DNA from 3 places in the Microbulbifer discodermiae genome. Region 2 is predicted to be linked to each of the others. Evidence: predicted binding sites of a transcription regulator. Region 2 holds the regulator's gene; each other region holds the start of a gene.

Region 1 (3,277 bases), on a different contig from region 2:
GAACGGCGAGTTCGATAGCGTCGTGGCAACGGATCTCGCCCACAAGGCGTATCTGGGGGATGCCGGAGCCCAGCTGGCCGGGGGCAGCCGGGCAAATGCGTTTGCCAAGATCAAACGCGCGCTCATGGAAGCGCGGGAGTACCGGGCCAACCGCGAGGCTATCCGCTCCGGCAACTGGCGACAGCTGAATTACTCCATAGCGGACCTGGAGGCGCTGCAGAAGGTGATTCAGGGCCAGCAGCCGCTGCTGGTGACTGCAAACCGGGCCAGCGACATTCTCCAGGCCCTCAAGCTGGCCCGCGACTTCAATCTGCGTCTCATCATAGCGGGAGCTGCTGAGGGCTGGATGGTGGCGCCACAACTGGCCGCTGCCGGGGTGCCGGTGGTGATAGATTCACTGGACAATCTGCCCATCGCTTTCGAAAGCCTTGGCGCGCGCGCGGAAAATGCAGCGCTCATGCAGGCCGCGGGCGTCACCCTGGCCATTGCCGGCCCCGGCTATGGCGGTACCCACAATATACACCTGTCGCGCCAGGCGGCGGGTAATGCGGTTGCCTACGGACTTCCCTATGAAGAGGGTCTCAAGGCCATCAGCCGCAATGTGGCGGATATATACGGCCTGGAAGGTGGCACCATTGAGCCGGGCGCCGTGGCTGACGTGGTGGTTTGGAGCGGAGACCCCCTGGAGGTCACCAGCTTTGCGGAGAGGGTGCTGATTGGCGGCGAGGAGCAGTCACTGGTAAACCGGTCGACCCGTTTGCGCGACCGCTACCTCAAGCCGGAAGCGGGCCATGGAGCCGGATACAAGTTTTGAAGTAATGGGCGGTTTGGAGAGCGGCGGACAATCAATTCCACCGCTCTGACGGGAGTTTGGGATGGTTTACATAGCGGGTTTTTACGCGGGCCTCAGTGGCCTGTTGCTGCTGGCACTGGCCTATCGTGTGGTGCGTTTTCGCCGCGATGAGAAAGTTGGTGTTGGTACCGGCGGCAAGCATAGTGGAGCTGTGTTGGTACGGGCCCACGGCAATGCAGTGGAGTATTTGCCGACGGCGCTGCTATTGATGCTGATTGCGGAGTTGAACGGCTTGGAGGCTCTTTGGCTGCATCTGCTGGGGAGTGCACTGGTGTTGGGGCGGCTGCTGCATGCCTATGGTTTAACGGCGGGTAGGGGCGGCTATCATCTGGGCCGCTTCTGGGGCACCATCTTCACCTGGGTGGTGATCTTCGCTTTTGCGCTGATCAATATCTTCTACGTGCTCCGGGCAGCCTGACGACTGCTTGGTGCAAAAAAGCCCGGCCAGGGCCGGGCAGGCTACTACAGGGATAGAATCTGCGGGCTTGGGTGTTACTGGCTGACTGCCAGCGGAGTGATGCGGTCGTCCGCTGCTTCCGGCTGGGCTGGCTCCGCTTCCAGCAACACTTCCGGCTTACCTTTGCAGGCCTTGGCCAGGGCTTCTCTCTGTCGGGCCAGTAGCAGGCCGATTTCCTCGGCTGCGGCCTCGGAGATTTCGTCCACATGACGCTCAATCAAAGAGGTGATGTTGGCGGCCAGTTCCAGCATTTTGTCGTGTTCTTCGGCGTCTTTCTTGTTGTCGAACATTGCTCCGTCCCTATCGCACTTCCATACAGCAACAACAGCCATTGTTAATGTCCCCTTATGGTCTGGTTATGAATACTGTTTAAGCATACAGTATCTGTAAATATATGCAGTGTCAATGGCGGGTTTCGCATTTTGATCACCGGTGGCGGATCGGGTGAGGCGCCCGGGTGGCAAATATGCCTGGGAAGCGGTTGTGGCTTTTTCGTCAGCCGGGTTCCGGGAGAGGGGTGCCCCCGGGGGTTTAGATGGAGAGCACCAGTCGCGCCGCCAGGGCTACCAGCAGGATCCCCAGGAGCTGCTGTAGTCTGCGACTGACGGATTCGCTTATCCAGGCGCCCCGACTGCCGGTGGTGACCGCAATCGCAACCAGGCAGTACCAGGCCGCGTCGATGGCGGAGGCGAGGGCGGCCATGCCCAGCTTGACGGTGAAAGACTGCTGTTCGGTGACGAATTGACTGAACAGGGCGGTGAAGAATATCACCACTTTCGGATTGAAAAAGGCAACCCCGAAACCCTGCAGCGCGGCTCTGTGCACTGGCACCGGCGCCCGCGGTTTCTCCGCTGTACCACTGCCGGAGCCGGTGGCGCGCAGGGATTTCCAGCCCAGATAGAGCAGCAGTGCCGCACCGGCCCACTGCAGGGCGGCGAATACTGCCGGAGAACTGGTGATCAGTACCGCCAATCCAAAGGCCGTCAAGCCGGCGTAGACCGCAATCGCAATACCGTGTGCCACCGCCGCTGCCAAACCCTGGCGGACACCGGAGGCGGCGTTGCGCATCACAATAAGCAGGCTGGGACCGGGCGACATGGCCCCGAGGGTGCATATCCCGGCCAGGGACAACCAGGCGATCCAGTCCATTAGAAGCCGCCTCCCTGCGCGAGCCACTGTCGCTCTTCCGGCCGGGACACCCGACCCAGAGCCGCGTTGCGGTGGGGGTAGCGACCAAAGCGGTCGATGACATCCCGGTGCGCCACAGCGTATTGATAAAAGCTGTCTGCCTGGGCCGTCTCTTCCGCGCTGTTCCAGCGGACTTTGCGCAGCTGGTCGAAAAAGGCCACAGAGCGTTGCTGCATCTCTTCGCTTTCGCCGTGTTCCAGTGGCATACCCAGAAAAGCGCGCTGGTAGAGTCCTAGCCGGTGGTGATCGCCCCGCTGGATCACCGCCAGGGCGAGCTGCTGCGCCCTGGCATCCCCCGCGAAGGCGCTGCTGGTTCCGCGGTAAATATTGCGGGTAAACTGGTCACAGAGCAGCACCAGCGCCAGTTCACCTGTCAATGTCGCACTCCAGTCGTCCAGTTGACCCGCCAGGGCCCGCTCCACCACCTGGCCGAAATCCCGCGCTAACCCCTTGTCGTTCGCTTCGCTGGGGCTAAACCACAGCCGGCGATATGGCTCCTCGACCGGGGCCCGGAGCTCCGCACTGCCGAACCAGGCGCACAGTATCTGGGCAGGCTGCGGAACGGCACCCTGGGAAAAAGTGACCGTCGGTGCATCCAAATGCATTGCTAGTACCATCTTATCGCTGTAAAAGGACAATTGCCTGGAGGCGATCATGGTAACCCTAAATGCAGTGAGTGTGAAAATGGTGCGCGCCTGCGCAGTGGTGGTCATTTTGGTCAGCAGCCTGCCGGCGGCGGCGGGTGAACTGGCCATTCCCATGCTGGAGGTACAGCGGGA
Region 2 (3,277 bases):
AAAAACACCCGCAAGCTGCTCAAGAGCGGGCAGCCGGCGCCGCCAAAAATGGACCCGGTACCCATGCCCGAGCTGGCGTGCGCAAAAGTGGACGACCATTATATTTTGCGCGATGGCGCATCGGGACTGTTCCTGGCCGCCAGCCAGTTCCCGCGCAAGCGCGAGACCCGGGCACCTTTGGTCAAGGAACTGCTGCCACACCAGAGCGAGATAGATCCCAAGTACAGTTTTCTCTTTTCCGCACCCACTGAAGACGATCAGGGACGCGATACGGTAGTGCGCTTTAGCCGCAAGACCCAGGAGCAGTATGTGCAGTCCGAGGAGGACGGCAAGGCGACGGGCTGGCGAGCTTTTTATCGCGACGGCCGGTGGCAGGCGGAGGCCGGTAGCAAGAGTCCGGCGGCAAAGCGCAAGCCGGCGGCCAAGAGGAAATCGGCCTCCCGTTCCGGATGAGCAATCCCTATACCGGCACTGTAACCTCGGCGCTGCGCAAGAGCGAGCTGCTGTTGGCGGGGCGGCCGGCCCAGGGGTTGCAGGCCGCGGCACTGCGGGAGGCGGCACTGATGCAGCTGTGGAGGGCATACCTGGCTTATCTGGCAGAGCTGTCGTTTCAATTGCAGCTGGGCCTGGAGCCTCAATCCGCCGCAGAGCTGCAGCAGCGCCTGCAAGCCAGCGCTAAAGCCAGTGGGGAAGTGGCTGAGCTTATCGCCCTGGAGGAGGATCCCTGCAGCTGGTTGTCCCAGCTGTTGGCCTGCTGGCGGTTGCTGTGGCGCCCGGGGAAGGCTAACGCCGGGGCGCAGGTGGGTGTTGATCTTATTTCCACCGGTAATCGTGCGACGGCCAATCCCGAATCACTGAACGACGTTAGGTTGCGGGCCTGGCACCTGGCGTTGCAAGAGCTGGTACAGAGGCACCGGGCCCATACCGAGGAGTGGTAACTCCGCCGTCCGCTTTCCATCCCCAGAGTCTTTACACGGATCTGTCGTGAACGACTGCCCCCCCGTATGTTACACTGCCCCACAAGATGCCGTGTCAAAAGGGGAGAATTGCATGTCCTCCGAAACGTTTGAAATCATTGAGCTGGCCAATGGCGATATAGCGCTGCGCCGCGCCGGCCACAGGGAGGACCCGCTGGTGCGCATTCACTTTTCGGAGGAGAGTCTGCACTTTTTGCGCGAGCACAAAATCATCATTGCGCGCGCAATGCTGGAAGCGGGTATCGAGGCGGTGCAGAATATCGGCGATTCGGATGTGGACTTTATCGATGAAGAGGAAGTGGAGCCGGTCAACCACACCATCCATTGAGGGTGAACAATACCCGTCAGTACGGCATCCCGGCTAGGGAGCGCAAGGCAAGGGTGGGCGGACAGGCCGCCTCCACTTGTAAAGCTCAGGGGCTCTGTCGTATCACGCCTACAGCCAACCCTTCGATGGCAAAATTTTTGTCCCGCATGTCCACCTGGATCACGTCAAAATCCTCGTTCTCCGGCAGTAGCTGGACCATTGCCTGATTGCCTTTGCGCCGAAATCGCTTGACGGTCACCTCGTCCTCAATGCGCGCCACCACTATCTGGCCATTGCGTACCTGGTCAGTGCGCTGCACCGCCAGCAGATCGCCGTCCAAAATCCCCGCGCCGCGCATACTCATGCCGTGGACCCGCAGCAGATAGTCCGCCGGGGGGTGGAAAAAGTCTGAAGGCAATTCGCAGTAATCCTCGATGTTCTCCTCCGCCAGAATGGGATTGCCGGCTGCCACCCGGCCCACAACCGGCAAGCCTGGCTGGTAGTCGGGAATGCGGATTCCGCGCGAAGCACCGGCCACCATCTCGATAGCCCCCTTGCGCGCCAACGCTTTGAGGTGCTCCTCCGCCGCATTGGGGGAGCGAAAACCCAGTTCCTGGGCGATTTCAGCGCGGGTTGGGGGGTATCCGGTCTCGTCCAGATAGGACTTGATCAATTCCAGTACTTGCGCCTGACGGGCAGTGAGGTTGGTCATGTGATCACCTGTCGTGTTTCTGTATTTATATACAGTTGCTGTGATTATATACAGATTTGCCTGCTGCGCAATGTTTGGCGCCCGACGGCTAACTGCTGCTAAAGTGGAACGGGACAGGTTGTAAAATTTGCGTTTAATTGCGCGACAAGAAAGGAACTATAACAATGCTTGATGCGAAAATGCCCGAAGCGTGGCGCGTTCTGCGCATCCAATCGGAACTGGTGGACGGGATCGAGCGGCTGATTGCTCTGAACGGCGCCGTGACTGTTTTCGGTGGGGCGAGATTTACCGAGGATAGTGCTGAGTACCAACAGGCTGTCAGGTTGGGAGAATTGCTGGCCGCGGAGGGAGTACCGGTGATTACCGGTGGTGGGCCGGGTTTGATGGAAGCGTGTAATCGCGGCGCCTACCCCCAGAAGGGCAAGTCTATCGGTTTGAATATTGAACTGCCGTTTGAACAGTTACCAAACCCCTATCAGGATATCAGCCTGAATTTTCGCTACTTTTTTGTACGTAAATTTATGTTTGTTAAACACGCCGTTGGCTTTGTCGGCATGCCCGGGGGTTATGGAACTCTGGATGAGCTGTTCGAGGCATTGACCCTGGTACAGACGCAGAAGGTGCGGCGCTTTCCGATTGTGCTGGTAGGTAAAAGTTACTGGTCGGGACTGCGGGACTGGCTGGTGGACACGGTGCTGGAGCGCCACTGCATCGATGCCACTGACCTGGATCTGTTCAGAACTGTGGATACAGTGGATGAGGCCGCGGAGCTGATTCTCCATTATATTCGCGAGCGGGAATAGCAGTTCCCCACCAAGTGCCAGCGATCCATTGGTTGGCGGCGGGCCGCCAGCTGAGGGCGGAATTTGTCCGAAAAGCCACGGATGTTATAGCGGCAGCTCCAGTTGGTTTGTGACCTCGGCGGATATTGCATGCTGCCATTTGCGTGCACGGTTTCAGGCCCGGTGATGGCAGGTTCTGGTAGTGCACCTGTCCAGCCTTCAGAGCCCCTGTTCCTGTCCTGGCTTCCTGTGAGGCTCTTTCTATCCCGACTGCCCCTAACAGCTTGTTGAAAAGACCCTCCCTGGCTTTCCGCAACCCTGGTTTGCGACGCAGGTCCGCAAGCCCTCCACTACAAATCAAGCAGTTACATACTCGATTCGCGACCCGAACATCCCTGTTCGGGACAGCAGGCTGCGGGTGTTGATATTACTGCCCGGCGCCGCTAGTGGCCACAGGGTGGGCGGGTTATGCTAATCTGCATCAGAACCGAACAACTGT
Region 3 (3,277 bases), on a different contig from region 2:
CACCGGTGCCAGTAGTGGCGCCATCAATATCATGGTACTGATGATGGAGATCACCTTAGCGGCGTCGCGGCCGCTGTATAGATCCCGCACTATGGCGGCACAGATAACAGTTGCAAAGCCGCCGCCAACAGCCTGCACCAGGCGCAGGGCGACCAGCTGATTTACCTGGGTGACGAACAGTATCGCCAGTGTGCTGAGGAAAAAAATACCCAGCCCGATAGTGCCTACAGTGCGGCGCCCCCAGCGATCCGACAGGGGGCCGCCCAACAGCTGGCCGAGCGCGAAGCCCAATAGATAACTGGAGATTGAATGCTGGACTTGCTCCACCTCGGTGCCGAGAACCGAGGCCATAAGTGGAATCGCCGGCAGATAGGTATCTATTGCGAAGGGCGTAAGTGCCACCAGCACCGCCAGGTAGGATGCCAGCCAGGGGGGTGCATGTTTCTCAGCAAGCGGCGACATAAAACTCGGTGGCCTGGAAATAAAGGCGGGAGCAGACGTGGACTGAACCGCGCCGGACAGAGGGATATTCGCGACAAGGCGTGAATGGCAGGTATTGTGGCACGATTTTTGCCCGGAGTAAAGTAGCCCGCCGGTGCCCGGGCGCTGGTGGCGGTTTAATTTTCCTCGCGCAGTGTGTGCAGGCCCCGCTTCAGCTTCATCAGGTGGTCCTGCAACTGGGTGCCCTTGCGCTGGGCGACGCCAATGGCGAGGGTGTCTATCACTACCAGGTGGGCGATACGTGATGACAGAGGGGTATAGATTTCTATGTCCTCTTCCACGTCCACTTCCAGGGGAATAGAGGATCGCACAGCTACCGGCGAGCCACTGGGTGCCAGACCGATGACCGTGCCCCCCTGTTGTTTGACCATTTCGATGGAGTGCAGCAGGGCCCTGGTGCGGCCGCTCTGGGAAATCGCGATCACCACGTCCCCCGGTTCCATCGACATGGCGGACATATTCTGCATATGGTGGTCCGAGTAGGCCGCTGTGGCCAGTTGCAGGCGGAAGAACTTGTGCTGGGCATCCGCCGCCACCGCCCCGGAGGCGCCGAATCCGAAGAACTCCACCCGCTTGGTGGCTGCGATTGCGGCCACTGCTGCCTCGAGTGCGCGATTGTCCAGGGTGTCACGCACATTGAGCAGGGTGTCGACGGTGGAATCAAACACCTTGCGCTTGTACTCAGCGATGGTGTCGGTCTCGGTCACCGCTATCTGGCCGAAACTGGGGCTGGATGCCAGCTGCTGGGCCAGGTTCAGCTTGAACTCCTGAAACCCGGAGCAGCCCACTGCGCGGCAGAACCGCACTACGGTGGGTTCGCTCACCTGGGCCTCGGTGGCCAGGTCCACGATGCGCATATGGATGATTTCATTGGGGTTGGCGAGGATGTACTCCGCCACCTTGCGTTCCGATTTGCGCATGGAGGACAGTTGTTCACTGATTTTCTGCGTGACTTCTGCCGGTTTCACGATACTTCCTTCTGGACTCCTGACGGCGCAGTGTAGCTGCTGCCAACCCGGCTGGCGAGCCGTGGTGCCAGGCCCTGGGCGGGCGGCGGGAGACGAAGCTTCCAGGATTGAGCCGGCAGTGGGAGTTACCTGTTTATTTGCACAGGTATCCGCTGCGGGCTCTGTTACAATCGCCGCCCATGGACGTATCTCAGATTCTCGACCCTCTCAACGACGCCCAGCGCGAGGCGGTGGCGGCCCCGCCCGGCAATCAGCTGGTACTGGCCGGTGCCGGGTCCGGCAAAACCCGTGTGCTGGTGCACCGTATCGCCTGGCTGATGCAGGTGGAGGGCGCCTCGCCCTTCTCCTTGCTGGCGGTCACCTTTACCAATAAAGCGGCGCGGGAAATGCGCGCGCGAATCGAAGAACTGTTGGGGGTGAACACTTTTGGCATGTGGGTGGGGACTTTTCACGGCCTGGCGCACCGCTTGTTGAAAGCCCACTGGCAGGAGGCAAAGCTGCCGCAGAATTTCCAGATCCTGGATTCCGACGACCAGCTGCGACTGATCAAACGGGTACAGGACGGCCTGGGCCTGGACGAAAAGAAGTGGCCGCCGCGGGAGACCCAGTGGTGGATAGGTACGCAGAAGGATGAGGGGCGGCGCCCGCAGTATATCCAGCCCGGCGCAGATCCCTGGCTGCGGACCATGGTGGATATCTACATTGCCTATGAGGAGGCCTGTCAGCGCGGGGGGCTGGTGGATTTCGGTGAGTTGTTGCTGCGCGCCCACGAATTGTGGCTGAACAACGATGCGGTACTGGCCCACTACCGGCGCCGCTTTCCGTTTATCCTGGTGGATGAATTTCAGGATACCAACACCATTCAGTACGCTTGGCTGCGGTTGCTGGCCGGGGACCAGTGCCATATCACCGCCGTGGGTGACGACGACCAGTCCATCTATGGCTGGCGCGGTGCCAAGATCGAGAATATCCAGCACTTTGGCAGGGATCTGCGCGATGTGCAGACGGTGCGCCTGGAGCAGAATTACCGGTCCACCGGTACTATCCTCAAGGCCGCCAACGCGGTTATAGAACACAACGCCGGCCGCCTGGGCAAGGAGTTGTGGACCCGGGGGGAGGAGGGTGAGCCTATCGCGGTTTACGCCGCCTATAACGAACAGGACGAAGCGCGTTTTATCGTCGAGCATATCAACGATTGGCTGGGGGCTGGCCACCGCCGCGATAGCATCGCCATTCTCTACCGTTCCAATGCCCAGTCGCGGGTACTGGAAGAGGCGCTGCTGCGGGAGCAGATGCCCTACCGCATCTATGGCGGCCAGCGATTCTATGAGCGTATGGAAATCAAGAATGCGCTGTCCTATCTGCGCCTGATCGCCAATCGCGACGACGATACGGCTTTCGAGCGGGTGGTAAACACACCTACCCGGGGTATCGGTGTGCGCACTGTGGAAATGGTGCGCGCCTCTGCCCGCGAGCAGGGCTGCTCCCTCTGGCGGGCCGCCAACCTGATGTTGCAGCAGCGCCTGCTGGCGGCCCGTGCAGCTGGCGCCCTGCAGGCATTCCTCGATCTGATCAACCAGTTGGCGGCCAATGCGCAAGACAAATCCCTCGATACCATCGCTGAGGATGTGATCGAAACCAGCGGCCTGCTGGATTTTCACCGCAGGGAGAAGGGGGAGAAGGGCCAGACCCGTGTGGAAAACCTGCAGGAACTGATCAGTGCCTGCCGGGCGTTCGATGGCCTGGACCTGGGGGAAAATCGCGAGGAGCGCCCGCTGCTGGACCAGTTTCTGGACAGTGCGGCGCTG

Evidence for each region. The regulator LexA, encoded in region 2, represses DNA repair genes until DNA is damaged. The targets are predictions, from matches to a motif close to ACTGTNTNTANANACAGT.
Region 1: a site for LexA is predicted at 1,675-1,692, ahead of AB1S50_RS03710 (YebG family protein). Genes of this name have one in related genera too.
Region 3: a site for LexA is predicted at 1,598-1,615, ahead of uvrD (DNA helicase II). Genes of this name have one in related genera too.

The regions. Positions count from the first base shown of each region.
Region 1 covers NZ_JBFLAB010000006.1:66,641-69,917, reverse strand. Annotated here, with positions in the region: gene AB1S50_RS03720 (amidohydrolase family protein) at 1-814, shown strand, start outside; gene AB1S50_RS03715 (MAPEG family protein) at 876-1,271, shown strand; gene AB1S50_RS03710 (YebG family protein) at 1,346-1,642, opposite strand; gene AB1S50_RS03705 (LysE family translocator) at 1,842-2,459, opposite strand; gene AB1S50_RS03700 (DUF924 family protein) at 2,459-3,103, opposite strand; gene AB1S50_RS03695 (hypothetical protein) at 3,153-3,277, shown strand, end outside.
Region 2 covers NZ_JBFLAB010000004.1:26,800-30,076, reverse strand. Annotated here, with positions in the region: gene topA (type I DNA topoisomerase) at 1-453, shown strand, start outside; gene AB1S50_RS02185 (DUF6586 family protein) at 450-938, shown strand; gene AB1S50_RS02180 (hypothetical protein) at 1,051-1,305, shown strand; gene lexA (transcriptional repressor LexA) at 1,391-1,996, opposite strand; gene AB1S50_RS02170 (LOG family protein) at 2,161-2,799, shown strand.
Region 3 covers NZ_JBFLAB010000017.1:20,767-24,043, forward strand. Annotated here, with positions in the region: gene AB1S50_RS08205 (multidrug effflux MFS transporter) at 1-462, opposite strand, end outside; gene hexR (transcriptional regulator HexR) at 618-1,469, opposite strand; gene uvrD (DNA helicase II) at 1,649-3,277, shown strand, end outside.